One region of the Clostridium amazonense genome, then DNA from elsewhere that is predicted to be linked to it. Evidence: riboswitches for the same ligand, from Rfam matches in the RefSeq annotation. Region 1 holds a riboswitch; each other region holds the start of a gene.

Evidence for each region. Region 1 has a riboswitch for cobalamin ahead of hemA (glutamyl-tRNA reductase). Riboswitches for the same ligand answer to the same signal wherever they lie in the genome.
Region 2: it holds a riboswitch for cobalamin, as region 1 does, so the genes downstream of both, AC07E4_RS06125 (ABC transporter substrate-binding protein) here and hemA (glutamyl-tRNA reductase) in region 1, are expected to answer to the same signal.
Region 3: it holds a riboswitch for cobalamin, as region 1 does, so the genes downstream of both, AC07E4_RS11565 (ABC transporter substrate-binding protein) here and hemA (glutamyl-tRNA reductase) in region 1, are expected to answer to the same signal.

What each region holds. Positions count from the first base shown of each region.
Region 1 is NZ_JBWKMH010000005.1:14,018-24,501, forward strand. Features, by position in the region: gene pepF (oligoendopeptidase F) at 1-651, shown strand, start outside; gene AC07E4_RS02310 (DMT family transporter) at 694-1,572, opposite strand; gene AC07E4_RS02315 (hypothetical protein) at 1,795-2,265, shown strand; gene AC07E4_RS02320 (ArsR/SmtB family transcription factor) at 2,451-2,807, shown strand; gene AC07E4_RS02325 (hypothetical protein) at 2,832-3,125, shown strand; gene AC07E4_RS02330 (CBS domain-containing protein) at 3,160-3,639, opposite strand; gene AC07E4_RS02335 (CbiQ family ECF transporter T component) at 3,780-4,469, opposite strand; gene AC07E4_RS02340 (energy-coupling factor ABC transporter substrate-binding protein) at 4,454-4,732, opposite strand; gene AC07E4_RS02345 (energy-coupling factor ABC transporter permease) at 4,734-5,450, opposite strand; gene hemL (glutamate-1-semialdehyde 2,1-aminomutase) at 5,633-6,916, opposite strand; gene hemA (glutamyl-tRNA reductase) at 7,063-8,289, opposite strand; cobalamin riboswitch at 8,509-8,686, opposite strand; gene AC07E4_RS02360 (GNAT family N-acetyltransferase) at 9,085-9,606, shown strand; gene yfcE (phosphodiesterase) at 9,660-10,202, shown strand.
Region 2 is NZ_JBWKMH010000010.1:374,463-384,946, reverse strand. Features, by position in the region: gene bchH (magnesium chelatase subunit H) at 1-3,393, opposite strand, end outside; gene AC07E4_RS06135 (ABC transporter ATP-binding protein) at 3,422-4,207, opposite strand; gene AC07E4_RS06130 (FecCD family ABC transporter permease) at 4,211-5,224, opposite strand; gene AC07E4_RS06125 (ABC transporter substrate-binding protein) at 5,211-6,263, opposite strand; cobalamin riboswitch at 6,394-6,590, opposite strand; gene ord (2,4-diaminopentanoate dehydrogenase) at 6,646-7,692, opposite strand; gene AC07E4_RS06115 (NAD(P)/FAD-dependent oxidoreductase) at 8,788-10,005, opposite strand; gene AC07E4_RS06110 (hypothetical protein) at 10,198-10,484, opposite strand, start outside.
Region 3 is NZ_JBWKMH010000025.1:98,098-108,581, reverse strand. Features, by position in the region: gene AC07E4_RS11570 (lysostaphin resistance A-like protein) at 902-1,717, shown strand; cobalamin riboswitch at 1,769-1,952, shown strand; gene AC07E4_RS11565 (ABC transporter substrate-binding protein) at 2,218-3,279, shown strand; gene AC07E4_RS11560 (CGGC domain-containing protein) at 3,666-4,004, shown strand; gene AC07E4_RS11555 (TIGR04076 family protein) at 4,713-5,060, shown strand; gene AC07E4_RS11550 (class I SAM-dependent methyltransferase) at 5,279-6,160, shown strand; gene AC07E4_RS11545 (DUF5412 family protein) at 6,473-6,832, shown strand; gene AC07E4_RS11540 (hypothetical protein) at 7,160-7,438, shown strand; gene AC07E4_RS11535 (S66 family peptidase) at 8,081-9,082, shown strand; gene AC07E4_RS11530 (spore coat protein) at 9,379-9,669, opposite strand; gene AC07E4_RS11525 (hypothetical protein) at 9,676-9,891, opposite strand; gene AC07E4_RS11520 (hypothetical protein) at 10,279-10,484, shown strand, end outside.

The DNA.
Region 1 (10,484 bases):
GCATCAACATTAGCACATGAGATGGGACACTCTATACATTCATATTATTCAAGAAGTAACCAACCATATATATACTCAGATTATGTATTATTCTGTGCTGAGGTTGCATCTATAACTAATGAATGTTTATTTATGAATTATCTAATAAGCAATGAAAAAGATAAAATGAAAAAATTATACTTAATAAATGAAGAGTTGGAAAGCATACGTACAACTGTGTTTAGACAAACAATGTTTGCAGAATTTGAACTTATAACACATGAAAAAATAGAAAATGGAGAAAGTTTGGTATCAGAAGATTTATGTAAAATTTATCATGATTTAAATCAAAAATATTTTGGACCAGAAATGATTGTAGATGAAGAAATAGATATGGAATGGGCAAGAATCCCACATTTTTATAGTGATTTTTATGTTTATCAATATGTAACAGGATTTGCAGCAGCAAACTCATTCTACAGTATGATATTAAATGGAACAGAAAAAGATGTAGAAAGATACAAAGATTTCTTAAAAGCAGGTTGTAGTGATTATCCAATAAATATACTAAAAAAAGCGGGAGTAGATATGGCTACACCAAAACCTCTTGAGGATACTATAGAAAGATTTGAAAAATTATTAGAAGAATTAGAAAAAGAAATACAAGATTAGAAAAGAAAGCGACTAAACTAGTAAAATGTTTAGTCGCTTTTTTTAGTATTTCTTTTTCAAAAAGCTAAGCTTTGTTTCAGTAATTATTATAGCAATAAATATTAATAGGCAACCTAGAATCATATTTAAACTAAATTTATCTTTAAAAATAATTATAGATAAAATGGAACCAAACACACTTTCAAGTGAAAGTATTATAGCTGCATGAGATGCTGTTGTATACTTTTGAGCAATATTTTGAATTATAAAACATAACATAGTGCTAAAAATCACCAAGTATAAAATTGAAGGCATAACTTTAATACTTAGAGTTGGTTTAGGTTCAAAGATAATTGCAACAATAAATGATAATATACTTGCAGTTATAAATTGAACTATTGTAAGACTAAGTGGTTCAGTTTTTTTTGCATATATATCAGTTGCAATGATTTGAGCAGCAAACCCAATACCACATAAAAGTGTTAAAATATCACCAAAATTGATGTTTATATCCTTTTGAAGTGTTAACATACCAATACCTATTATACAAATAAAAGCACCTATAAGAGCATATTTGTCAGGTTTATATTTAAATATAAGCCAATTAAAAAATGGAACTAGTAATACATATGTTGCAGTTAAAAAAGCACTTTTACTAGCTGTTGTATATACAATTCCAACAGTTTGAAGAGCAAACCCCAAAAACATAAAAAAGCCTATAATAATACCTTGAAATATAGAGTTTTTATTTAAATGTTTTAAGTACTTAAAAAATAATATTACCATAAATAACGATGCCAAAGAAAATCTTAATGTCATTTGATAAAATGGTGATATTAAATTTACAGAATCTTTAACTGCAATAAAACCGCCACCCCATATAATAGCAACAATTAGAAGAGCAATATCAGAAATTAAAGCTTTATTTTTTGATATTTTCATAACAACATATCCTTTCTGTAATAATAAAAAATGTTAAGTTTTAGGGAAATATTAAAAAATAGCAAATAATAAGTCAAAATATATATTCTACAAAAAAGAATTAATTCCTTTAAAATAAATAAAATTCAATATTTTTTGATTTTATAGAAAATTATATGGATAAAATTTAGAAAATATTATATAATTATAGTAGAAATGTAAAAATTGCTTAGGGGGACTGTAATGGATATTAATAGTGAAACATTTTATTTATATCAGATAGCAGAAGTAAACTTACCGAAGAAAAGAATGTCAATTTCTAATTTAAATGCAAAGGATTACAAGTTTGTAAATGAAAAGTGTATAGATGAAAATATACATAGGATAACTAAGAGTTTCAAAGAAAATGATATTAAATTAGAAAAGGATATTCCTATTATTGAAAAGGGAGATATAATTTTACCATTAAAGCAAGACTTCAGATCAACAAAATTATCTATAGCACTAGTACAAGAAAATAGCATAATGCTTTCAGATAATTTTGCTATAATTAAAGCAAAGGAAAAAAGTAGTAGTGAAAAAATATTATCTTTATTTGAAAATGAATTTGTAATATCACAAATAAAGCCACTATATACAGGAAAGGATTATTTTAACATAACAATAAATGAAATAAATAACATACAAATACCTATAGAATTTATTAATGACTAATAGTATTTTAAAACATATAAATTTATTATTTTAAATTGTATTAAAATAGATGGTGTTACACCATCTGTTTTTTTGCAATTTATAAGACTTATTCAGATTTATTTGGCTTTTTATGATATAATAATTTATTATATGGATATAATTTGTATTGGTATGCTTTAAAATTTACTACGAGGAGTGATAAAATGGAGGAAAATATAGAAACATGCAATTGTGTAGAAATACATAAAGATATAGTAGAATCAGTAAAAAATAACATTCCTATGGAAGATACATTAAATAGATTATCTGAATTATTTAAAGCACTAGGCGACATGACTAGAATAAAAATAATTTATGTATTGTTTCAAAAAGAAATGTGTGTATGCGACATTGCAGAAACATTAGAAATGACACAATCAGCTATATCTCATCAGTTAAGAGTATTAAAAAGTGCAAGGCTTGTAAAGTTTAGAAAAGATGGAAAAGTGGTTTATTATTCATTAGATGATGATCATGTAAAATACATCTTTGATAAAGCTTTAATGCACGTAAATGAATAATTATTATAGGAGTAATATATTATAATGAGAGAATATTTACCAGTTATATGTGGGGGATTTACGGCTTTAGTTTGGTTAAAATATTTATATAACAGTCTAAAAGAAAGTAAAGATAAAAAATACATACTATACATGATATTAACAGTACTTATACCAATAGCATTAATACCTCAAATTAGAGAAAATACAGAAAGAAAAAATATTATGATTTTTGTTATTACTATGAATGTGGTAGCAATTATAGTATTTAATCTTATAAGAAGCTTTAAAAAACATTATAAAGAAGCAAAAGAATTATATGATAATAAAAGTAAATAGATTTAAATAAAAAAACTCAGTATTAACTGAGTTTTTAATTATTAGCAACATCTTCAAGTTCAAGATCTAAATCTAGTAATTGATAAGCTTTTGAACTTTTTATATTATTATCATTAAAAATACGATCATAACAATAAGAAATTATATCACTTCTTTTTATAATTCCTATAAATATATTAGAATCATCAACTACAGGAACAAAATTTTGAGATTTTGCTGCAATAATTAAATTTTCTATATTTGAGTTTATTGAAACAGCCTTTGCTTGAACATGTCTAGGCACATCTTTTATTAATATTTTTTCAGTATTTTTCAAATTAATATCAGGGTCATTCTTTATTTTCCAAAGAATATCACCTTCCGTTAAAGTTCCAATATATTTTCCTTTATCATCTACTAGTGGAATAGCAGTATATCTATGATATTCCATACGTTCCATGGCTCTACGTAATGTAGAAGTTATTTTTTCATGGACTACTTGACTTTTTGGAGTAAGAAAAAAAGCAATATTCATGAAATCATCCTCCAACTAATATAATATACTTAAATTTTATTTAACTCCCTATATAATATATTATACCATTTAATGTGGCATTTTGGTTACAAAACAAATAAATAAACAATATTATCATGTTTTGAAATAACATTGTTTACTTATATTAACATTAGTAAGAAGATAGTATATGTAAATGTAAAGAGACACATTTTATAATTTATAATAAATTCATATGACTTATAATAATGATAGCCCTTATAACAACGACTATTTAAGCTATCTCTTATTAAAGGCCAACGCTTAAGTGTGTTTGAAAACAGAAGACCAGCAAGTTTTCCCATATTGAAAAGTTGACTTTTAAAAGAGTTAAAGCCATTTCTAGATTTCATTGCAGTATATATACTAGAAGCTTCATCATTAATTAATAATATATATGTTTCCATACCTTTGGCAATATCACATATGTCTCTTAAAGAATCAAATTTAGATAATAATCCAATAATATGATCAAGTGGAGTAGTAAGTGCCAAATATGATATACATAATCCACCGGATATACCTTTTAATACTATAACTACTATATATTCAATATTATAAATAAAAATAAATGTGATTGATGATAATATAGCAAAACTAAAAGTTGTAAGAGCAAATTTAAAAACTATACTTCTAGGATTATTGGCAATGATATGTAATATTAAAAAAACAATTATATTTATAGCTATAGGGAGAGGTTTATTACAAAAACCAACTAAAATCATTGGAAAAAGGCATAGACACAGTTTCTCAACTGGATGCCTATGACTTTCTTTACTAATTTTAGAATAAGCTATTATTGTTTTGAGCATTTAGATTTCTTTCCTATATAATAACCAATAAATCCTGCACCAATAGCTGCTTGTAATGAGAATAATAATGTTTCAATTTCACCTGATGGTGGTTCCCAAAAGCTACTAGCCCAAGGTTCATAGCTACTATCAATTTCTGAAATAACTTCTTCCATTTGATCATCTCCACCAACAAACTCACTTCTAGAACCATAATAAACAAGCGGTCCAGCTACAAGAAGAACACACAGTAAAACAAGTATTATAATATTTTTTTTCTTCATATTACATCATCTCCTCTAAAGTTTGTAATTCGTTTTTAGAATGATTAGCTAAGAACTCAAAAACTATAACAGTAAATATTCCTTCTATTATTGCAAGCGGAACTTGAGTAACTGCAAATATAGAGAAGAATTTTGTAAATGCAGCTAATACATTTCCACCAGAGTGACATAACGCCATTTGAATAGAAGTTATTAAGTATGTAGATAAATCACCTAAAAATGCTGCTAAGAAAATAGCTAATTTTTTATTTTTTTTCTTTAATAATTTATATATAAAGAATGAAACAAAAGGACCAACTATTCCCATTGAAAATACGTTTGCACCTAATGTTGTTAGACCACCATGAGCAAGTAATAATGCTTGGAATAGTAAAACTAAAGTACCAATAACACTCATAGCAAATGGTCCGAAAATTAAAGCACCAAGAGCTGTACCAGTAGCATGAGAACTACTTCCTGAAACAGATGGTAATTTAAGTGCTGATAAAATAAAACAAAATGCAGCAACTAAAGCAAGTAACATTTTTAAATCTTTATTAGTGCTAGTTTTTTTCTTAATACTTTTAATTCCTACTATAACAAATGGAATTGAAAGTGCAAAATAAACTGCACACCACATAGGACTTAAAAAACCTTCAGCTATGTGCATTCCAAAGGCTGTGCTAGGCACTAAAAGTAAAAGAAATAGTGTTAAAAACATAAAAGTTTTCTTTCTCATAAAAAATACCCCCTTATAAATATGAATTAAATGTTATAATTTCAATAAAATTACAGCAAGAAGCACACAAAAATAATTACTATAATTTTATAAAATACTATAGTATAAAAAAATGGGAGTTAAGAGGGAATGGACTTTGAGGTAAAACCTAATAACTCCCTAAAAATAAACAAAATTAAATTTTATATTTCAAAAGTTTCAAATGCATGTAAGTACTTATCAATATCTTCTTCAGTATGTTTAACTGATAAGAACATAGCTTCAAATTGAGAAGGTGCAACATATATTCCATTCTCTAGTAAATGAAGATAGTATTTATTAAATAATTCAGTGTTGCAAGTTTTAGCATCTTCATAATTTCTAACTTCATCTAAATCAGTAAAGAATACAGTCATCATAGCACCGCATCTATTTATAGTTAATGGAATGTTCTTTTCTTTAGCTATTTTAATCATTCCAGCTTCTAATTTTTTACCTAATTTTTCAAGGTGAGTGTAGTACTCTGGGTGATTATAAAGTTTAGTAACTGCTGCAAGTCCAGCTGCCATAACTACTGGGTTTCCAGACATTGTTCCAGCTTGGTAAACAGGACCAACTGGAGAAAGTTTCTCCATAATTTCTTTTCTTCCACCATATGCACCACAAGGTAGTCCACCACCCATAATTTTTGCATAAGTTACTATATCTGGAGTTACATCAAATAATGTTTGAGCGCCTTTATAAGCAACTCTAAATCCACACATAACCTCATCAAATATTAATAATGAACCATGTTTTCTACAAAGTCTTTCAAGTTCTTTCATAAATTCAGGTGAAGCTTTTATAACACCCATGTTTCCAGCTACTGGCTCAAGAATGACACCAGCAATATCATCACCATACTTTGTAAATATTTCAGTTATACTTTCAATGCTATTATAAGTAGCTATTAAAGTATTTTTTATGCTATCAGTAGGAACACCGGCACTTCCAGGAATCCCTTCAGTCATTACTCCAGAACCAGCACTAACTAAAAAGTCATCAAAGTGACCGTGGTAGCAACCAGCAAATTTTATTATTTTATTCTTTTTAGTATAACCTCTAGCAAGTCTAACAGCACTCATAGTAGCTTCAGTACCAGAGTTAACCATTCTAATTAAATCTATGTTATCTAGAGTTGTACACAAATGTTTTGCAAGTTTTAACTCTAAATCTGTTGGTGCTCCAAAAGCAATAGATTTAGATACTGTATCTTGTATAGCATTTATAATATCTGGATCATTGTGACCAAGTAGCATTGGACCCCATGCCCCTATAAAATCTACATATGTATTTCCATCTTCATCAGTAATAGTTCCGCCATTACCAGTTTTTATTACTGGTGGAGTTATTCCCATATTTGTTAATGCTCTAACAGGACTGTTAACTCCGCCTGGTATGTATTTTTTTGATTCCTCAAAAATTTCAGTGCTTTTTTGTAAATTCATGATAAATCCTCCCGTGTTTAATTGATATTATTTAAACATCAATATGTATTTAAAATAATATAAGTTTTATTGTAACCTATATGCTTTTCTTTATAATTATACATTATTAAGTGCAAATGATAAAAAAATACAAAAATTTTTATGTGTTAATTTTTATCAGAGAAAATTTTACTTATTATATATAGTGCTTCTTCTCCATTACCATTTAAAGTTTCTTCCTTTAAAACTTCAATTGCTTTATTAACATAAGCATTACTAGTACTTTTTATTAAAGTTTCTACTAATTTATCATTGTCTTTAGTAAACTTTTTTTGCTTGTAAGTTTTAAACCGTGGGTTATAAATATTAGAACTATACTCAACCATTTTCATAATATGTGGAGATAGACTTCTAAGTTTATACCAATTTAAATATTCATACATATGAGTCTTTATAATATCATAATGTTCATTCATAATATTTTTTCTTAAAGTTTTGTTTTTTTCATCTATAAGATGAATCATATCAATATCATATAATTTGATATGAGATAAATTATCTATAGCGGTATCAATATCTCTAGGAACAGCAAGGTCAAAAATTAGAAGTTCATTTAAATTTTCAACATCACTTTTATGTACTACAAACTCTTTAGATGATGTACAACTAATTAAAACATCTATAAAGTTTAAGTAAGTATTTTTACTTTTAATATCTATTACTTCTATTTTAGAATTAATGTCTTGTAGAAGCATATCATTTTTAACTTTTTCAACATTTCTACAAGCTATGTAAAGTTTATCATAATTATTTTCATTACCTGTAAGAGTTTTAAAACATAGCTTTCCAACATCTCCAAATCCAATAATCATAAAATTACGTTTATTACTGCTAATAGCTTCTTTAATGGCAATTGAAGAAGAAGAAACAGGTATTTTATACAATGCTGTTTTTGTTCTAAATTCTTTTCCACAAGATATAGCAGTTAAAAATAATCTACCAAGTTCACCTTTTATAGTGTTAAGTTCTAATGATTTAAAATAAGAATCTCTTACTTGACCTAAAATTTGATCTTCACCTAAGATTTTAGAATGAAAACCAGAACAAAGTTCCATTATATGACGAACAGTATTTTCACCAGTAGATATAAAAGTATATTTTTTATCATCTAAGTTCCAATCTAACGTTCTAAATATGTTGTCTAATAAAAGATCATCATTTTTTTCACAAGAATTAAAATAAATTTCTGTTCTATTACATGTTGATAGTATTATAACTTCATCGAGAAAAATATTTAATTTTAGTAAGTAATTTTCAAGTTCAGAAGAATTAATACTAAATCTACTACGTATATCTAAAGATACATCTTTATTTAATCCTATTACTCTAAACATTTGTGAATCATCTCCCAAATAGTATTGTAAGATTCAAGTTACTTATAATAAAATAACTTAAAATCTAAAGGAGAAACAAACTGCAAAGGCAGAAGTCTGTTTCTATAATCTTAATTAATTATAATATATTTATGAAAAAACAAAAAAACTCACCAAAGTGTGAGTTTATATAAGCAAGCATTAAGATTCAATAAACGACACTTTTCTTCCGCCCGAAGTTGTGTGATAGAATTTACGGCAGGTCTCCTGACTTACGGGTCACTCTCCTTTTACCTTCCCAAGTAAAACTTACTCAGTGGTCAAAATTTGTCTCCGTTACAGTAGCGGGGGCTGTAGTGGATTTGCACCACTTTCCCTATTAAACTATAAATTTAGTACCATAAATAGTATAACCATATTAAATTTTAAATAAAATTTTTTGTCAAGGAAAGTATAACATATAATATTAGAAAATAAAAGATAGTATAAGGAAAAAAATATTAAATTGTAAAATAGTTTTAAATTTTAAGTTTAATTCAAAAATTAGAAAAATATATTGAAAAATTAACTAATAAATAAAAAATAATTTATTTGTTTTTGTATTTTAAATTAAGATATAAATATTTATGATATAATTAATTATATGTAAAAATATAGTAAAAACAATAAAGTATAAAAGGTTTATATAGAGATTACGATATTTTAAGTAAAGAAGATGAACTAATACTTTATAATCACCATAGCTTATTAAGAGTCTACATGACATAAAGTTCCATAACTAAAATTATCTAAATTTTTAATAAATGGGGTGAAAGTATGATAAATAAAATTATCAAAAAAGGAAAAAATGTTTATATAAAAAAACCAAAATTTAATGAGCTTAACTATATAAAAACTTTATGGAATGATAAAGAAACCATGGGTGATGTTGGTGGAGTTATAAATTTTGATGAGGAAAGATGGATATCATGGTATGAGAGAATGATATATCCAGGTGACAATAAGAATTTTTACACCCTTATATATAATTTTCAAGACATGCCTGTAGGGGAAGTTAGTTTTCATGGGTATGATGATGAATTAAAAAGTGCAGACTTAAATGTAAAAATACAAAGTAATTTTAGGCGAAGAGGATATGGAGTTGAAGCAATAAATTTAATATTAGATTATTACTTCAATGAATTTGGTGGAGAAGTTATTTTTGACAATGTAATGAATATAAAAGGAATTGAAGCACTAAAAAAAGTAGGATTTTCAATAGTAGAAGAAAAAGAAAATGAAGTTTTATTTAGAATGACTAAAGAAGAATTTAATGCAATGAAAATAGATAAAAGTTAGAAAAATATAGTATTATTCTATTAGTTAAACTTATGAAAAGGAGAATTGAAGGAATGAAATTATTTTTTATGTCAGATATTCATGGATCATTAAAATACGCAAAATTAGGAGTAGATGCATTTATAAAAGAGAATGCTGATTATATGGTTATTTTAGGAGATGTTTTATATCATGGCCCAAGAAATCCATTGCCAGAAGAATATAATCCAAAAGAAGTTGCAAATCTTATAAATAAATATAAAAATAAAATTATAGGTGTAAGAGGAAATTGCGATGCAGATGTAGACCAAATGCTTTTAGAATATCCTTGCATGATGGATTACAATGTGATTCTAGCTGATAATAAGAGAGTGTTTATAACACATGGGCACATATACAGTGAAAAAAATATGCTGAACATAGCTGAAGGCGATGTATTAATATACGGACATACTCATATACCAGTAGCTAAAAAGGAAAATGATATTTATGTAATCAATCCAGGTTCAATATCTTATCCAAAAGAAAATAATCCGCATAGCTATGGAATATTAGAAGACAATGTTTTTTATATAAAAGATATATGTGGTAATGTAATAAAATCTATAGAACTTTAAAAATTTAAGGTATAGTACTAAAATTAATAATTAACGATAAAACTGAAGTATCAGTTTTAAAAATAAATCTTTATAATAATTTGTGGAACAAATTAGTTAAAAACTATGATTAGTAAGAATACTATAATGGGGAATTTATTCTCCAAAATAAACTTTTTATGGATAAATATTATATTAATTTTATTTGAAACACAAATAAAACATTGTAGCGAGGATTTCAATCCCCGGGGATATCCACCATCATTGTTAATTGATAAATGTTAATTGTTAATTGGTTTCAAT
Region 2 (10,484 bases), on a different contig from region 1:
AGTATCTGTTATATATACTTCTGCTTTCTTTCCCCTTGTTATTTCAACTGATTTTGAAAGTCCACCAAAAAACTCATAAAAATGATCCAAATCGGTAACTTCATATTCTGGATTGCTTCTTACTTGTGATATTAACTCTACAGATTTTATATTTCCTTCAAATAATTTATCACACTTTTTTCCTCTATAGTTTTTAGTGTATATATGATTTAATTTATCTATATAAGACTTTCCAAATATCTCTTCCTCAATCCAATTTTTACTTTCTACTATAGATGTTAAATTTGTTCCATACTCCCCTTCTTCTGGACCAAATATTCTTCCTATTGACAGTTCTCTTGCTATTTTTTCATCATAGACATCATCTAATAAATTTTTTAAAATAACATCACTTTCATATTTAAAGTAATTCTCCTCATAATTTTCATCTAATGATTGTAATTTTTCAAATATCTCATTAAATGAATTTAAAAGATTTGGAAACATATCTCTAAAGAATCCACAAATATTTATAACAACATTTATTCTTGGTCTTCCTAATTCACTTACTGGTATTATTTTAAATTTAGTATTAAATGGATTACTATTATCCACCTTAACCCCTAAATAATGAAGTATTTGTCCAACAGTTTCTCCTTGTGTTCTTGATGTTTCAAGCCCCCAAAGTATTGTTGCTATAGTTTTAGGATATTTATTATATTTACCTTTGTATTCCTTTATTGTATTTTCAGCTATTTCTTTTCCTCTATTGTAAGCTGATACAGTTGGAACCATCCTAGGATCAAATTGATATATGTTATAACCAGATGGTAGTATATCTGGATTTCTTATAATATCACCTGCAAGTTTAGCTTCTAGATACTCGCCATTTAAAACCTTATTTAATCCTTTTAATTCTTCACATTTCATAGATTTTAGATAGAACTCATATGAAAAATTTAATATTTCTTCTATCTCCTGTTTTTTATCTAAAATATTTAAATCTCTCAATGAATTTTCAAAATCAGTATTTTTTGTCTTTTGAAGTAAGTATTTATTTATTATATTATCTGAAATAACCTTTATTTTTTCTCTATCACTTACTAAATTTTTCTTAATTATTTCATCAAAGTTAATATTTAAACTTTCAGCAATTATTCTTTCTAAAGATTTAATATCACCTCTATCATAACTAGAAATAATTTTCATATAAGCTTTAGCTTCTTCCTGACTATATCCTTTTCCAAAAACATGTAACCCCTTAGGTATTAATGATGTTTTTATTTTGTATAATTCTTTTTCTATATCATCATAGCTTTCATATTCTAAATTTAACTTATTAGCCTTACATTTTATTAGCTCATCAATTTCACTTAGTCTTACTTTGTTGGATATTTTGCACTGATTATATTCAGATATTAAACTTTCTAAACTTATGTATTCACCATATATATCACTTTCATCCATTGGTGGTGTTTGATAACTAACAATTGTAGCACTACTTCTCCTTTTAGCTATCACACCTTCTGATGGATTTCCAATATAATAAAGATATATATGGGGAATTGTTCCTATAAGCTTATCTGGAAAACATGAACTACTCATAGCTAATTCTTTACCTTTTAAAAACTCTAAAGTTCCATGAGTTCCTATATGAATTATAGCATCAGCTTTAAATTCTTCTCTTAACCATTTATAAAAGGCAATATATTGATGATGTGGTGGAATTGACTTATCATGATATACTTTTTCTATATCTTCATGAATACCTCTAGATGGTTGTATTCCAATAAATACATTCTTATTTAATATTCCAGGTATTAGAAAGTCATTTTTAAAAGTCATTATTTCTCCTGGACTTTTTCCCCACTGTTCTTCCATTTCTTTTTTGTATGATTGATTTTTTAATTCTTCATCATAATTATTTTTATTGTATTTTATAATTTCACTATTTTTATTATATTCTTTCCATCTTGGTGAATTAACAAATTCTTTAGTAAACCTGTTTATAAGTTCATCTGCTTCAATTTCATTTGTACTATATCCTTGTAATTTCATAAATTTTAATATGTTACTTATAGACTCACAAGTATTTAAAAGTGCTCCACCAAATATATTTCCTTCTCCAGGAGGATAATTATAACCTATTATTGCTATCTTTTTTTCATTATTGCTTTTAATTTGTAAGTTTATTAAGTTTTTAGCCATCTCTACAGCTTTTTCACATCTATCATCTATAATTGTGAGTTCATTTATAACTACCTCTAATTCATTATCTTTTGAGATTTTTTTCATTGCACCTATTGGTAATAAATCTATACACCCATCTAGTTCTGGAAGCATAACATTAATTAACAATTCCATTCCATTTAATCCTTCTACAGAATCTATCCATTCATCTACATACTTTTTATTCATAAAAAATGGATGAATTATAGGTACATTAAAATCTTTTAACAAATTGACACCTGAATCAGCATCACCACCCATAGGTCCTTGTGTAAATCTAAATGGCATAAAATTTATAAATAAATTTATTTTTAAACCTAAATTTATAAGTATATTTTTAAGTTCTTCGCCACGTTCCACTGCCGCTCCTGGAAATGCAATAGGTATTATATTTGCTATTTTTTCAAATTTAACTTTAATTTCACCTACACATTTATGTGTTTTATTAGGATAATTATGGCTATAAAAAAGTATAACTATATTAGGCTTAGATTCATCAAACTTATTTTCCTTTTTATATTCATCATAGTTTTCATAAGTTTTTTTATCCTCCGGCCTACATATAGTTGTATTTTCTATCAATTTAGGATTTTCTAGTTTAGGTAAATTCTTATGTCCACCATATTCTTTTAATATTAAATAAAATAAATTTCTTATATCTTCTTTAGTTCCACTTTTCCAATAATTTAATAGTGTTTTATAGTTTTTCATATCCTTCATATTAAAACCCTTTAAACACATACTTATCATAGCTTTCATACTCATCATTGAAGTCATCTGTTTCATTGATGTTTTTTTGCCAATCATCATAGTTTTCATATCATCCATAGACAATTTTTTATCACCCATTGCCTCTTTTAAATCCCTTATACAAAAACCACCCAGTTTAGTTAACCCCATTATTTCTCTATTTTCTCCACCTATAGATATAACATTATTTTTGTTGTTATAATTTGAGTAAAGATACTCACTAATTTCATGATTTGCACCCATAAGATCAAAAATTATAAAATCAGATTTATTCATATGCTTTACCATGTTGATAACTTTTTCATTATTTACATATCTATCAATAGAAAAAAGTTTAATTTCTAATATGTTGTTAAATTCATCATTTATTTCTCTATTTAAATCTACTATTTCTTTTATTATAGAATTAGATACAGTTGCAATAAAAATCTTCATAACTTAATCTCCTATAAATTATTAATAATTACCTTATAGTTTTTAATGGATAATATATCTCTTTTTTTATGTCTTCATGTCTGATTCTTTCTGCACTTATATTAAAAACCTCATTTAACGCATAATCATCCATTATTTCCGTGAATTTACCCTGTTTATAAACTTCACCATTTTTCATTAATATTGCATTATCACAGTATCTTGCAGCTTCATTTATATCATGTAATACCATAATCACAGTGAGATTTTCCTTTAAGTTTAATTCATTAACTAATTGCAAAATCTCTAATTGATGAGAAACATCAAGAAATGTAGTTGGCTCATCTAATATCAATATTTCAGTTTTTTGTGCTAGTGCCATAGCTATCCATACCCTTTGACACTCACCACCTGATAAATTATTTAAATACCTATGCCTCAAATGATTTACTTTTGCTTTTTCCATTGCCCAATTTACAAATTTTTCGTCTTCATTATTTTTTTTATAAAATATTTTTCTATGAGTATATCTTCCATATCTCACTAAATCTTCAACTTTTAAGTCGCTTATTAAATTTCTTTGTTGAGTTAAAAAAGATAGTGTCTTTGATAACTCTCTAGGCTTAATATTTTTTATGTCTTTCCCATATAAGGTTACTTGTCCACTTTTAGGCTTTAAACTTCCACATATAGTTCTTAAAAGAGTTGTTTTTCCACAACCATTTTGACCTAATATACAAGTTATTTTTCCTTTTTCTATAGATACATTTATATTCTTGAGAATATGTTTGTCATTGAATTCTACATATAAATTTTCACAAACTAAACAATTCATAAGTTATATCTCCTTTCTTAATAAATAAAGAAAGAATGGAGCTCCTAAAAGTGCCATAATTACACCTACGGGTATTTCCTTTGGACTAAATGCAACTCTTGCAACTGTATCACTTAAAGACAATATTATAGCTCCTAAAAATGCTGTTGATGGAAATAAGTACTTATGATTTGATCCTAAAATCATTCTACATATATGAGGAACAATTAGACCCACAAAACCTAATAACCCAGCAACAGAAACAGCACTAGCTGCTAGTATTGCTGCTAATGCTGTAAATCCAATTCTTGAAAGTTCAACATTTAAGCCAAGAGATCTAGCAACATCATCTCCAAGAGTTAATATATTTAGCTTTTCTGAAAATAACATACAACATATTAATCCAAATATAGTATATGGTAATATTATTTTTACATAAGGCCAACTTCTCCCTGAAAGTCCCCCATTCATAAACATTAATGCACCATGTACTTTGTCGCTATAAAATACCATAATAGCAGATATTCCAGCACCTAATAAAGTTGATACTGCAACTCCTGCAAGTATTATTCTTACTGTATTTATTCCTCTTTTCCATGCTAATGCATATATAAGCATAGCTGCACCCATTGCTCCTATAAAAGCTACTATAGGCAATAAATCTATTTTTTCCGGAAATATTATCAAAATAATTATTCCTAAAAGACCAGCACCAGATGAAACCCCTATTATATGTGGATCTGCAAGGGGATTATGCATAATCCCCTGCAGTATACATCCTGAAAGTGCTAAGTTTGTTCCTACTAATACTGACAATATAGCTCTTGGCAATCTAATATTTTTTATTATTTGTTCATTTGCTGAAGTGCTTTTTCCCAAAATAGAAAAAACTATATCCTTAACTGAAATATTCACAGAACCTATACAATTACTAATTAAAAAACTTGCAATTGATAAGATTAATAATGTAAATATTATTAATCTCTTATTTTTATTCTCTCTCAATAATATTTTTTCACTTTCATTATTTTTTAACATTACCATATACCTCTGGATAAACGGCCTTTGCCATATATTCTATAGACTCATAAAATTTTTCTCCTGGATTATATAAAAAGTATTTTTGAGGTAAATACTCTATTTTCCCTTCTTTTACAGCTTTCAATCCACTCCATGCTGGATTTCCTTCTAATTCTCTTTTAATAGTTTCTTTTGCCTGTTCATCTGAAGATACCATTGTTGTTACTAAAATCATATCTGGATCTTGTTCTACTATTTTCTCCATACTAAATGGGGTACTATCTGAACCCATTTTAGTTGGTTTTTCACCTTCTGCTATATTTTTTATATTAAGTATTTCACACGAATTTCCTACAATGCTACTATTTAATTTTAATGATACATCTTTGCTTGTTACATATAAAATTGCAACTTTCTTTTGTTCTTTAGGAAGTTTTTGAGTAATATCTTCCACTTTTGTTTTTAATGTTTTTATAAGTTCTTCAGACTTATCTTGATTTTGAACAATATTCCCTAATACTTGAAGTTTGTCCACAACATCATCATAACTTTTCATTTCTAACATTATGTATGGAATATTATTTTGTTCAAATATCTCTTTGTATCTATCATGTATTCCACATTGTGCTAATACTAAGTCTGGTTGTAATTGTATAAGTTTTTCTACATCTATATTTGCAACATGTCCAATGGTTGGTAAATCTTTTGAACCTTCTGGTGTTGGCGCACCACCTTTAGTGTCAGCCTTAGCTATTGATTCCCCACCAACAGCATATAATGGTCCTAAAATTGTTCCTGATATTGCAGCTATTTTTTCTGGTTTTTTTTCTAATGTAACAGTTCGTCCTGAGTCATCTTTTATAGTTAATGGATATTGCTTTTTTTCAACTTTCTCATCTTTTACTTCCTTACTTTCATTATTTTTATTTTCTGCTGATGCTACACTTTTATTTACATTTGAATCAGTTTTTTTACTGTTATTACTACATCCAACAAAACTTATTGTTGATGCTCCTATTAATGTAATTGCTATTAAGTTTACTAGTTTCTTATTCATATTTTTTTCATACCCCTTCATTTTTTAAATTAACGCAAAAAAAATTTCCTAGACAACAAAGTTGCACTAAGAAATTCAATAAAATATAATTATTTCTTTTATCATCTGCACCCCCTATAGTCCGTAGAGTTAAAGTGTTTTTAAATAGGCAGGTATTCTGACTTAAGTATCAACATTTTTCTACTCCTTCCCAGAAATTATTCCAGTGGATATTTTTATAGAAAAACTCCTCTTTTACAGCGGCGGCACCGTGTAGGACTTTCACCTAACTTCCCTTTTAGTATTGTATATATTTACATATATTTTACCTATTTACATATTTACTTTTCATTTACAATTCTATAGGTAATTTTTTGAAAAGTCAAATTTAAAGATATATTTTTTATTTTCTAATATAATCTCTATAATCTCCCATAATTGCTCTAGGCACTGGCAAATCTATCATTGTTTTCAATCCTGGATGTGCATTTATAACATGTGGAATCATATTGACACACATTGCTATTGTGCCTAATCCACCATCAACTTCTGGCTTTATAGACATATTAACTTTTGGAGTTCCTTTTATTGTAATATAATCTCCAGTATATGTTCCTTCTAGTTCTGGTTCTATTTGTTGAGGATGTATCATATCTATTTTAACTTCACCATTAACATATCCTTGACCTGTCATATTAACACCTGCTACATCTCCAGTTGCAGCAAATCCATATGGTGCCTTTCTATCTACCTTTGTAACTATAGGCTCCATTTGTTGTTCAAATTTATCAATTTTAAATCCTATAGCATCTCCTATCATTTTAATTGATTCTGCAAAACCTACATGACCTGCTAAACTACCATTTTCAACGCCCTCTTTAAAAGCATCTACACTAATTCCCACACCTTGCTCTTCCATTACTGCTGGTCCAAATGGTGACAAACTATTAACTCTCTTTGCTTCTATATGCTCTACATCAGTCATACAACCAGTTAAACATACTACTAATAAATCCATTATTAAGCCTGGATTTATACCTGTTCCTAAAATAGACACTCCATTTTCTTTAGCTATTCTATCTAATTCTTCTGCAATCTCTGGATTCTGTGCCTTAGGATAAGACATTTCTTCTGCTGTAGAAATTACATTAACCTTCTTTTCTAAAACAAATTTTAATTTTGGAAATGCTTTTTTAGTGAATGAATCCGTTGCACACAAACAAATATCACAACACTTTTCTGTTAAAACTTCTTCTATATTTCCATTAACAACAATATCTTTTCTATCTCCTCTTTCCACGCCTAATATATCAAATATACTTTTTCCTGCTCTCTCTGGATGCATATCACATACACCAACTATCTCTATACCTTTTCTTCTCAATAAAACCCTTGCCATTCCACTTCCCATGGCACCAAATCCCCAAAGTACAACTTTTACATTTTCCATAATACATCCCCCATTCTTCTTAATTAATATTACTGAAAGTTATTTTTTAACTTCTCTTACTAACCATATACAACTTAAAACTTATGTTTTCTCTATAAAGCTTTATATTATTTTGAAATAATTTGATGTTCAAACTTAATAAAAATCATTCTTTAAAATTGTAACTCCAACTTGTACATTCACTGTCCACCGTCAATTATCCATAGAAAATATAGATTAAAATTTATATTTAAATTTCTCAACTGAAAGATGAAATTATTCTTATTCTAGTTGAGAAAAAAATTTAAGAGGCATAGTACCCAAATTAACGATGAACAATTAGCAATGAAATGAGTAATATCAACCATAACTTTTCGCTCTTCGTTCTTAATTGGTTCAAAATACAAAAATATAAATAACATATGATTTTAGTAGTAGCATTTGATAAAAAGATTACTTTAAATTTATCAATTGAAAAGCTTTTTTCTTTCATCAAGAAACAGGAATTATTTAAATTACTATTTCTTTTAAAATTGATTTAGAAACTCTTATTAATTTATTTTTTATTTTCAAGACCTGAACCCAAGGACGGGTTCAGCGACTGCCTAGACAGGAAGTCGATTCAGCCGTTTAGTCTTGGAAATAAAATGGCAAATTCATTAGAGTTTCTTTGAAATTTTTATGAATAACGTTTTAAATAATTTCTGTTTCTTGGAATACTACTATTCTCATTTAATATTTGAATAATTTCATTTTTCAGCTTGGAACCCTATATATATTTACTAATTAAATTCTATTATTATTACATGCAATTTTCATGCCAAACTTTTCTTAGTTTTTAACCTATTTTTTATAGTTTTAACTTTATTTTTAAATATTTAGCGAACTTTTTTAAATAAAATAGCATATTTTTTTGCATTGTTATTTACATGCTATTATTATTAATAGTGTTTTAATCTAAAATAGCACCTAAATGCAAATTAATTTGCATTTAGGTGCTTAATTTTATGCATTATTATTAAATTATATATATTGATCACAATATATTTTCCCAAATTCATATTAATATTATAAAATTCAAACTTTAAATAACCTCACTATGTAAAATTTCATATATTAATTGTCAAATCTATTAGGATTAAATAGCTCTAATTCTTTATGAACTTTTCCTAGATATAAATCACTTAAAAACATTCCACCTAATGTTGCAAATAATATTCCATTAGCACCATAACCTAATCCATACCATAGTTTTTCATTTTTTTTATCTTTACCCAAGAAACCTATATTATCCTTAGTTGAAGCAAATGCACCACAATATTTATATTCTATTTCTATATCTTCTATATTTTTAAACATAGATTTTAGTCTATTTTCTAATATGTTATATTTTTTATTAGCCATACTTTCATCAAATATGTCTGGCTCAAATCTTTCATCTTCACCTCCTATTATTATTCTGTTGTCTTTTGTTGTTCTTAAATAATTATATGGATCACAATTATCTCTTATTAACACATTTTTATACCACCCTACTATTTCCTTTAGTGGCTTTGTTGCTATATTATATGTAGTTGTTTTAGTTCCAAAATCCCTACCTGTAAATGCTTTTGTATTGTATCCCGTTGCAACAATTATTATTTTGCTTTTGACTTTGTAACCATAATTAGTTTCTATTGTAACAAAGTCATCATCATAATTTACTTTTATTGCTTCTGTATTTTCATAAATTTTAAGTCCTAGGTTACTACTCATTTCTAATAAGTGATGAGTATATTTATATGGATCAAATTCAGCTCCGCCATTTATTCCATATACTCCTGCCTTTATATCAAAATCAAATCTTTTATCATTTTCACTTATAAAATCTACATCAAGACCTATATTCTTTCTAAATTCATACTCTTTCTTCATTTCCTCAATTTCTAACTTTTTAGAAGTGTATAAAAGAGTATCCCTACGCTTAAAATCGCACTTATTTCCATATTCACTTATAATATTCTCTATTTCATCTAATGCCTTTAATCCTAACTTATATATAGTTTCTATATTTTCTTTTGGAATAACATCTATAAGTTCCATTGCATTGTCATCAAGTTCATACTGCAATAATGATGTTGTACTTGAAGTACTTCCATAACCTATTCTGCCTTTTTCTAAAATTAAAGTTTTTATTCCCTTTTTCACAAAACAATATCCTAAAATTGCACCTGTTATGCCACCACCAACAATAGTTACTTCTGTTTCCACATTTTCAGTTAAGTAATTATATTGCTTTAAGTTTTCATTAATATTTGTAAATATGGGAGTTCCCTTTACAAATTGTAAATTCATTTTTGTTTCCTCCAATATTATATTTCTATTATTAATTATTCTTTTATAGTTTTTATCAAAGGCACTGTATATATACATAAAAACTTATTTTCATACAAATTATTATCTAAATTCAAATCATTTGTTTACAACATTTTGGATTAAAAAAAGTCTATATAAATAGATTGTTCTATTTATATAGACTTAATATTTTTAAGCTAATACTGTATTTATTCCAATATTAATTTCATTATTTTTATCTGGAATTGTTCCATTTTTATAATTTTTAATAGCATCTGCTACTTCATCATAGCCTTTTACAACTGTATCTTTAACATCTATAGCTGACTCTTTAACAGTATTGTAAACTTTTAAGCTAGCACTTTTAACTTCACTACTAACAGTTTTAACTGTATCAACTACATCTTTACTAACAGATACTATAGTATTTTTTACTTTATTTATATTATCCATCGATCCATTAATAGTATCTACAATAG
Region 3 (10,484 bases), on a different contig from region 1:
AAATCTAGCAAGGATACATTACCGCCAAGGTTAAAACCTCAGCTACGAAGGTGTTATAGTTTTTATTTACTTCTATTCTTAAATGTAATTACTACATTTGTAGGCGAGAATTCATTCTTACAAAACGTTATTGGGAGATATTATTTTTAAGTATTTATCCAAATAAAAGACCACTAATTGCAATGAATTAATTAACCATGAAATAGTGTATTTTATAATTTTACATTTTCAATTTTCAACTTTCAATTAAAAATTGTAGGCGAGGTTTCAACCTTGCAAAACGTTATTACAAGATATTATTTTGAATTTGAATTTGCAATGCTATAGGGATTTAATTCCTTAAGTAAGTATGATTTTAATCCGTATCTAAACTATAATAACTATAATGTTTTTGTTATTATTAATTCTATTTATAGAATTAATATATAAATCTTTAGATTTATATAAATAATAAAATAACGAAGTTATTTTATTTAAATATATATTAAATATATATTTAGCTAAGGAGTTTAATCCAATAGTACATGTAAAAAAATCCTTACTGTTGGATAAAAAAACTATGTTGTTGGATTTAAATTCTATACTCAATGAATTAAAATCCAATTTGTATGAAATAAAACTTATGCCATATGAAAATTTACGAATATAATTTGAGTAAGAAAAGCCACTTAAATTCTTATAAAAAATAGTATTAACATTTAGATTAAAAAACATAATAAAACCTCCAAATAAAGTACTCCAATCTTTATATAGGTAAAAAACTGAGAAAACAACAAATGAAAAGTGAGAATTTAAAGAAAATTTACAATTGGAAATTAATTTTAAGTTTAAATATATAAAATTAAAAAATAAATGGTAATAAAGGTAAAATAATTAGTATTATCTAAGGGGGAAAAATTTAATGAAGAAAAAATTAGCAATGGTAGGAAAAATAATTGGGTTTATACTCATATATTTTGCAGCTCAATTTATATTTTCTATGATATTTTCAATTTCGTATACTGTAACGCATATGGGGATGGAAGAAGCAAAGCTTGCTGAAATTATAATGGAAAATCAATATATACTTTCAGGTGGAGGTGCAATATTAACACTTTTAATATTTGCATTAATACTAAGAGGAAAAGAAAAGAATTTATGGCAAAGATGTAGATTTAAAAAACTAAACAAGAATGAGCTTTTAAAAAGTATTCTTCTAATATTAGCATTGAATTTCTTTACGTTAGCTTTTGTCCATATATTCGGAGATAAATTCGAGAGCTATAAAAGTGTATCCGAAGGCATAGTTAATGCAAGAACATCTATTTTTTCAATGTTGGTGATTTTAGTAATAGCACCAGTATTTGAGGAAATATTTTTTAGAGGCATAATATTTAATGAATTAAAAAGTAATATGAATGTTGTTTTGGCATTATTGATACAAGGTATACTATTTGGTATATTCCATGGAAACATTTTACAAGCTATATATGCATCTCTATTAGGAATAGTATTGGGCGTAATTTATATGTGGACGGGTTCTATATGGTCCAATATATTGGGGCATTTTTTATATAATATACTTGGATCAACATTAGTTCCGATGCTTATGGAGGTTACTCCGAAGCTTGCGTATTTATATCTTGGGTTAGGATTTATAGTAACAATAATCATGTTAATAAATATTGTTAAAGAGTATAAACAAAAAAAGTCAAGTGAAAAAAGCATATTATTTTAGTGTAATATATTCCATTTTGTTATAATTGACAAACTTTTCTTGAAATGATATCTTTATAAAGAAATATTGAGTGCTTATTTTAATAAGGTAATAGGGAATTAGGTGTAAATCCTAAACGATCCGGTCACTGTAAAAGGTTGGTAGATTCATAAAATAGTCATTGCAATTATTGTGAGAAGGCATGATTCTACAATGAACTTTAAGTCAGGAAACCTGCTCAGTATTTATTGTTGGTATCTTCCGCAGAAAGTAACCACTTAATATAAAGCAAAATTGTTATAGTTAACTTATGAAGAAATCATTCAAAAGAGTGAATAAAGAATAATATGTAAAGTTAGAATTATCATTTTATGAAATTAAGTTCGTAATTAATAAGCTTAAAATTAATGTGTTTATTATTGAAATTTAGAGTGTCTGCGGCTATTGCAGTCACTTTTTTATTGTGTATAAATTTGTAAACAATATCTGCGGTGATATAATATAAAAAAAGGGGAAAAGAGATGAAGAGAAAAGCATTAGCGTTATTATTAATAGGTGTAATGTGCTTAACTACAGCATGCTCACAAGGTAATAACAAAACACAAGAAAATAGTGATACATCAAAAACAGTATCAGCATCTGAAACGGAAAAAGGAGATAAAAAGTCTCAAAACTATCCGTTAAAGATTAGCACTTTTAACTATGCAAAAGAGCCAGTTGAAGAAACATTTGAAAAAGCGCCAGAAAGAGTTATTACAGCATGGCAAAATTCAGCAGAAACAATGCTTGCATTGGGACTTGAAGATAGAATCGTTTCAACTATTGGAGTAAAAGAGGAAGATATAGCACCTTCATTAAAGGAAGCATATAAAAAGATTAAAGATAAAGAATTTAATGATTTTACAGACACGAATGTTGCAATGACTAAAGAAAAGGCAGTTATGTTAAAACCAGATTTTATTTTAGCTTGGAAATCAACTTTTTCTGATAAGTCATTAGGCGATGTAGATTATTGGCATGAAAATAATGTAAATACATATATGGCATTAAACTCAAATGACATAAGTGAAAAAAGAACAGTAGAAAATGAATATGAAGATATTATGACAGTAGGAAAAATATTCGATGTAGAAGACAAAGCAAAAGCTTTAGTTGATGATATGAAAAAAACTGTAGAAAAAGTTACAAAAGCTACAGACGGTAAAGAAAAACAAAAAGTAATTGTGCTTAGCTCAGGAAAAGATAATATACGTATATACGATAAAAATAACTTAGCTGGAGATATGGTAACAAAAATGGGCGGTGAGCTTATGGAAACAGGTCCTAAAATAAGTGCTGAAGACCTTGTAACATTAAATCCAGATGTGATATTTACAGTACACATGGAAGGCTATGGAGAAGGAGCAGGAAGCAAAGCTTTAGCTGAAATAATGGACAATCCCGTTTATGGAAGTTTAAATGCAGTAAAAAATAAAAAAGTATTTCCACTTAGATTAAGTGAAGTATACACTAGTGGAATTCGTACAATTGATGGATTAAATGCAATTGGTGAAGCACTTTATCCAGAATTATATAAAAAGTAAAATAGGATTTTAAACATAGGAATCTAAGTTGGAAAATGCAATTACTATTATTTAAGTTGATAAAGAGCAATTTAAAGTGTTGTATAAAATTAACAATTAACGATGGGTAATTGACAATGAAGGATAAAACTAAAAGCTCATTTTTTAAAAATCAATTTAAAAAATGATTTGTAGAACAAATTAATTGAAGATTATATAAAAACGCGGTTTTTATATATTTCTATTTTAAATATTAGGAATTAAATGAATAATATTAACCATAACTGTCAATTCTCAACTGATTCCAAGCATGATAATAGAATAAACTATAACATTAGTAGTGTCATTTGATAAAAAGATTACTTTTAATTTGGAATCCTATAATATATTTGTAAGGGGTATAAAAAATGAAAAAGATAGCAATGTTAAATTGTCTAAAAGCTAATGAAGTATGCACAGGAGCAGCTTGTTTTAAAGCTTTTAACTTAAAACAAAAACATTTTGAAATGTATAAAGATGAAGAAATAGAATTAGCAGCATATATGCGTTGTAATGGATGTGGTAAAGAACCATCTAAAGATGAAGGAATGATTGAAAAGATTGAACGTCTAAGAAAAGAAGGAGTAGAAGTAGTGCATGTTGGAGTTTGTACTCAAAATGGTGCAGGTGAAGAATGCAAAACAATCACTGAAATTGCTTCTATGCTAGAAGAAAAAGGAATAAAAGTTATAAGAGGAACACACTAAAATCTAATATAAACATTTTCAACATATCAACATACTAAGGGGGAAGAAATTCCCCCTATTTCTATTATGTTTCCTTTGTAGCTAAGACTTCAATCTTGGCGGACTATTATGTGGATATAAAAGAATAAATAGTATATATAAAAGACAACGTTATACAAGAATGAATTCTCGTCTACAAAGGTTGGGTGATCTTATTTAATTATCCTCTTAGCTGAGACTTCAGTTTTAGTGGCTTTGGATATTGGAATACATTTCATAAAATAATATATGAAAATAATTCTTTACAAGGTTGAAACCTCGCCTACTTTATTAATTGAAAGTTGAAAATTGAAGATTGAAAATTATAAAATATGATGTTTCATATTTAATCTATACACTGTAGCTGAGGTTTTAACCTTGGCGGATTATGGTGTGCATGAAAAATAAGAAGTAAGATATACAAAAGATATTAAGTAAGAATAAATTCTCATCTACAAAGGGTGGGTGATCATATTTATTTGTCTTCGTAGCTGAGACTTTAGTCTTGGCGGATTTAAATACGTACCTGCTCTTAAGTGATAACTGTTTAAATAATATATACATTAAAAAAAGGAATTAAAGAATAAGTTATTTACAAAATATGTTATAATTAATTCGTAATAAACAAAGTATATTAATCAAAATTATTTGTATGATAAATAAAGATAAATAGGAGATTGGAGATTAATTATGAAAAAATGGTATGATGAGGAGTATGAATTTGAAATTGAGGTAACGGGGTTTCTTCGTAGTGACCATACAGAGAACTATTGCCGAAACGGAGAGGAAGTAGGCGATAAATATACATGCACATATGGTTGTCCTGTAAATATGAATGGACAAGGTATTTGTTCAAAGGTCATGATGATTATGTTTCCAATCATGGAGGCTATCAGAAGTGGTGGAGATTTAGAAAACATAGGTGGAAATAGCAAATATAGCAAGGATATTGTATGTCCAGATGGTTGTGTTATATTTAGATTGACAGCAAAGAAACTTGGAAATGAAAATTTTTATAAGGGTAAATTTTTTGATTAGTTTTGACTTTTATTACATCCAGTTTGAAAATAATTTGAAATGTATAAAATCCAATTTATCAAGTAATTTAAAATTAAATATAAAATAATAGGCTTTAATATTGCAATATTCAGACAAATAAAATTGTTATATGTAAATATTATTATATGATTATAGAAAAATTGATGAAGGAATATTTAATTGTTAAACAAATTAAAATTTGCAATGGAGGGATAAAAATGTCTGGAACTGATTGGAACACCCATTTAGAATATTTAAGAGAGTCAAGAAAGAGATGGATTAACCTTGATTATGTAGAGTTCTTAGTAGAGAAAGTTTGGCGCATAGACAAGCCTGTCAGAGTGGCAGATTTTGCTTGTGGTCTTGGATATTTGGGAAGCATATTAATGCCAATTTTACCTAATGGAAGTACCTATACTGGATTTGATAATGCAGATACTTTACTTAAAGAAGCAAAGCAGATATTTAAGGAAGCTGATTATGAAACTAATTTTAGTAAGTGCGATTTAATTAATGAGGATATTAATGGAAAATATGATATAGTTATTTGTCAAGCATTTTTGATGCATTTACCTGAACCAGAAAAAATGATTAAGAAAATGATAGATGTCACTATTGATGGAGGACTCATTATTTGTATAGATAATAATTGGAATGTATGTAATGCAGCAATGTATATAGATGGGTTGGATGTTGATGGAAAATGTAATTTAGGATTATTGTCTAAATTGTGGAAAAATGAAAAAGAAGTGTATGGAAGTGACAAATGTATAGGTACAAAATTACCAGCTATGATGCAAAAACTTGGACTGAAAAATGTTTCCATGAGATTAAATGATTGTGTAAGGTTTATCAATCCTTATGGAAATAAGGACGAATATAAAAAACAGTTAGAAACTTTTTATGCTGATGGCTGGGGACATGAAATAGGTGATGAGAGTGAGTTTGTAAAATCTCTCTGTAACAGAGGGCTTACAGAGGAAGAAGCTCATTATCAATATAGGTGTGAAAAAGAAATCAATGATTATGTTAGAGAGATGGGTGAGAACTTAATGGCATTAACTGTTCCACCAATGTTTATTTCATTTGGAACAAAGTAATAATAGATAAATTTCAATTTATTAAGTAATTTAAAATTAAATATAAAATTGCATTATGAGTAAAAGGTGACATATGAACAATGTGAAATAATTCAACAAATAGTAATTTGTATATGAGTTAAAAAATAAGAGATAAAAGTGAAGAGTTAAGGTGGAAATCCTAAAGGATTTTTTAAAAATATATTCAAATTCAGCTTTGCTGAATTTATTCATTAACTTTTCACTCTTCACTCTTACCTCTTCACTTCTTGTTAAATTCCAATTTGGCAGTAGGATTTTTTATAAAAGAATTGGAGGATATATGTGAAGAAAATGAAAAAAAGTATAATAATAATATTTTTAAGTATTGCAATTATTGCCGGTGGAATATCATATGATGTCTATTGGGCATTTTACAATATACAAAGAATAAATGGACAAGAATATATTACGGAATCAACTTCTCCAAACGGAAAATATACTGTGACTGCTTACTTAAACGATGGTGGAGCTACAACAGGTTATGCTGTTTTAGGGATGTTAAAGAACAACAATAGTGGTAAAACTAAAAATATATATTTGCAGTATCATTGTGAAAAAGCAGATATATCATGGATTAATGATGAAACTATAAAAATAAATGGAATACAATTAAATGTAAAAAATGAAATCTATGATTACAGAAGAGAATAATATTAAGATTATATAAATAGAGAAAATGGTATAGGAGTGTAAATATGGGAAGGAAAGAAAAAAATTAAGGGGATTTTATTTGATTCAGGACGTGTTTTAAATCAATATAGTACAGGGCATTGGTTTCTTTTACCAAATTTTTTTTGAATATGTAGATAAAAGAAAATATAATGCAATAGATAAATAAAATATAAAACAATACATTAAAATATACTAAGAAAACAACAACAAATTCATTATGTACTTTAAATATAAAATTACATCATGATCAAATATAAAATTAAAATCTTATCTAATTAATTTATAATGGTATGTATAGGAGGTATTATGGGAGATAGTAGCCATATGAGCAGTCAAAAACAAACAAATGAAAAAGCAATATCTATTTTGAGTAATATTTGTTCTATAAGTATTATAATGTTGGCATGTATGCAAATTTTAGGTATTTGGAAAAATGCTATAAATGTAATGGAACCATTGTGGGGTGTTTTACTATTAATTCAAACTGTTCATAATTGGAAAAAGAATAGAGCAGTTGCTAAAATGAGTCTATGTGCAACAATACTTATTTTTTTAGTCGTAATTTTTAGATTTATAAATAGCTAAATTTATAAGTAAAATAAATATAATTTATTGAAAAACTTTTTAATTCTAATATTTTATTAGAAATACTATGGAAGAAGGAACTTTTGCCTACAAAGATTGGGTGATCATATTTATTTGTCTTCTTAGCCGAGACTTCAGTCTTGGTGTTTTTTTATGGAAATACATTTAAAAAATGATATATGAATTTAACGTTATGCAAGGTTGAAACCTCGCCTACAATTTTAAATTGAAAGTTGAAAATGGAGAATTATAAAATACATTAATTGAAATCATTATTTATAATAAATATTTAATTAATACACCGTAGCCGAGACTTCAGTCTTGGTGTTTTTTATATGGGAATACATTTAAAAAATGATATATGAAATAACGTTATGCAAGCTTGAAACCTCGCCTACAAATTTTGGCTTTTGATTAGATTTTCTTCGTAGCTGAGGTTTTAACCTTGGCGGACTATTATGTAGATGTAAAATAATAAAGTTGGTTATAAAATTTATTAAATCAATTAATTATAAGATAATCTTAAGTAAAGAATATTTTTACTAGATATATATAAACTTGACAGTGAGTTATTTTAGGTTGAAAATAATTGTATTATAATCTAATAAATGAGAAATAGTATAATTAGAAGGAGACATAATAATGATTAGATTGGAAAAGTTAAAGATTGGAGATTCAATAGGAATTTTCTCACCATCAACACCAATAACGTATTTTTGTCCTAAGCGATTTGAGAGAGCTAAAAGTTATTTAAGAGAAAAAGGTTTTAATATTATAGAAGGTAATCTTACAGGTAAATGTGATTTTTATAGGTCCGGTAGTATTAAAGAACGAGCTGAAGAGTTAAATGAGTTAATTAGAAACCCAAAAATAAAATGTATTATGGCTACAATTGGAGGAATGAATTCAAATTCACTTCTTCCATATATAGATTATGAAGCCTTTAAAAGAAACCCTAAAATTATAATAGGTTATTCAGATGTAACAGCAATTTTACTTGGTATTTATGCACAAACGGGAATAAATACATATTATGGACCCGCGTTAGTTGCATCATTTGGTGAACTAATACCATTTGTGGATGGCACATACAATTATTTTAAAGAGATTCTTATAGAGGATACAGATTTTCCATATACTTATGAGATACCTTCATATTGGACAGATGAATATATAGATTGGGAATTACAAGATAGGTGTAAAGAAAGAAGAGATAATAGCTGGATAACAGTTAATGAAGGTAAAGTAAGTGGAAGGGTGATAGGTGGAAATCTAAACACAATGCAAGGTATATGGGGGAGCAAGTATATGCCAGAAGTAAAAGAAGGAGACATTTTATTTATCGAAGATTCCTTAAAAGATATTTCAGATATAGAAAGAAGTTTTTCTCTTTTAAAAATTAACGGTATATTTGATAAAATCTCAGGAATAATACTTGGAAAACATGAATTATTTGATGACAAGAAAACTGGTAGAAAACCATATGAGGTTTTATTAGAAGTTTTAGAGGGTAAAAGCATACCTTTTATCGCAGAATTTGATTGTTGTCATACACATCCAATGGTTACATTGCCTATAGGCTGCCAGATTGAACTTAACGCAACAGAAAAGAAAATATCTATTATAAAAGATTGGCTAAAATAGCATAAAACTTTACAATTACAAAAACTAAAATATAAATCTGATGAAGATATGTTATAGTTAATTATATATTGGTGTATAACATTATTTATCTAATGATACAAATATAGAACTTTAATACCACATTATTTAAAAGTGAATATGTGGTATTTTTTTATCTCTTAATATGATTAAAATGTTGTGTAAGTTTTAAACTTTAGATTAAAAACAACGTTATCTTAAAATTGAATAATACAATTTAAAAAAGTAAGAATAAAAAACAAAGAGTCAAAATGACCCTTTGCAATAAATTTCATCTATTAGACTGTTGTTTCAGATTTACTTACAATTTCTGATAATTGTTGAGTAGGGGGATTATATGGTTTAGCCCAACCCTTATTTACTGTTAGTTCAGTAAGTGCTGAATGACCACCAACTACTTGATTAAGACTAGCTGAGTAAAGCGCTCTTAATTCTGGTGTTGTGCTTACCATTGTTGCATTTAGATAGGCATCAGCACCACTTTTAGCAGAAGCAAGCATAGTTCCAGCTATAACTTCATCATTTATATTAGTAGTGTTTTGAATAATATTACTTAAAATAACTGACATTATATTTTACCTCCTATAATTTGTTGTGATTTGATTTTCATTAATAAATTGTTGTATTCCCTTAATTCTACCTTCAGTTGCCAATATACTTGCTTCTGCTTGCTTTTTCAATTCAGCATCTGTTATAAGTGTTTGCATTGCCTCTGAAACTGCTAGGGCATCATTCTCAAACTTTAACAATGTAGTTAATGAAAGAACTTCACCTTCTGTTAAATTTCGCATATTAATATCTCCATTTCTTATTTTATATAGTTATTCTTGCATTAGTATATGTAATTTATATTTTATTAAACGTAAAATTTATATTAAAAAAATACATAAAAGTAAATTATAGTTGAATGAATCATAAAAAATATAACATAGTTAAGATGTATGATATGTAAGTTTAACACAATATATAAGATTGAATAATAAAGTAAATTAAGTAGGTAATGAAATGTATAAATAGATGTTTTTGATGATGGATTTACAATTGAAAATGAATAATGATTTATTTACAAAATATGTTATAATTAATAAATCATAGTAAAATTATGTTAATTAAAAATTAGCTATATGAGAAATGAGGATAAATAGAGATTTGAAAACTAATTTAAAAGGAGGAAAGTGATGGATTATTATACACGTGCAAAAAGATTTATATTAAAGAATTCAAGACCACTTGATATGGCAAGATGGAACTACTTATTTGAAAATGGAAGTAAGGAAGACGTTATTAGTGTTTTAAAGACATACCAAAATATTGATGGTGGATTTGCAAGTGCACTTGAACCTGATTGTTGGAATACTAATTCAACACCTTTGCAAACTTGGGC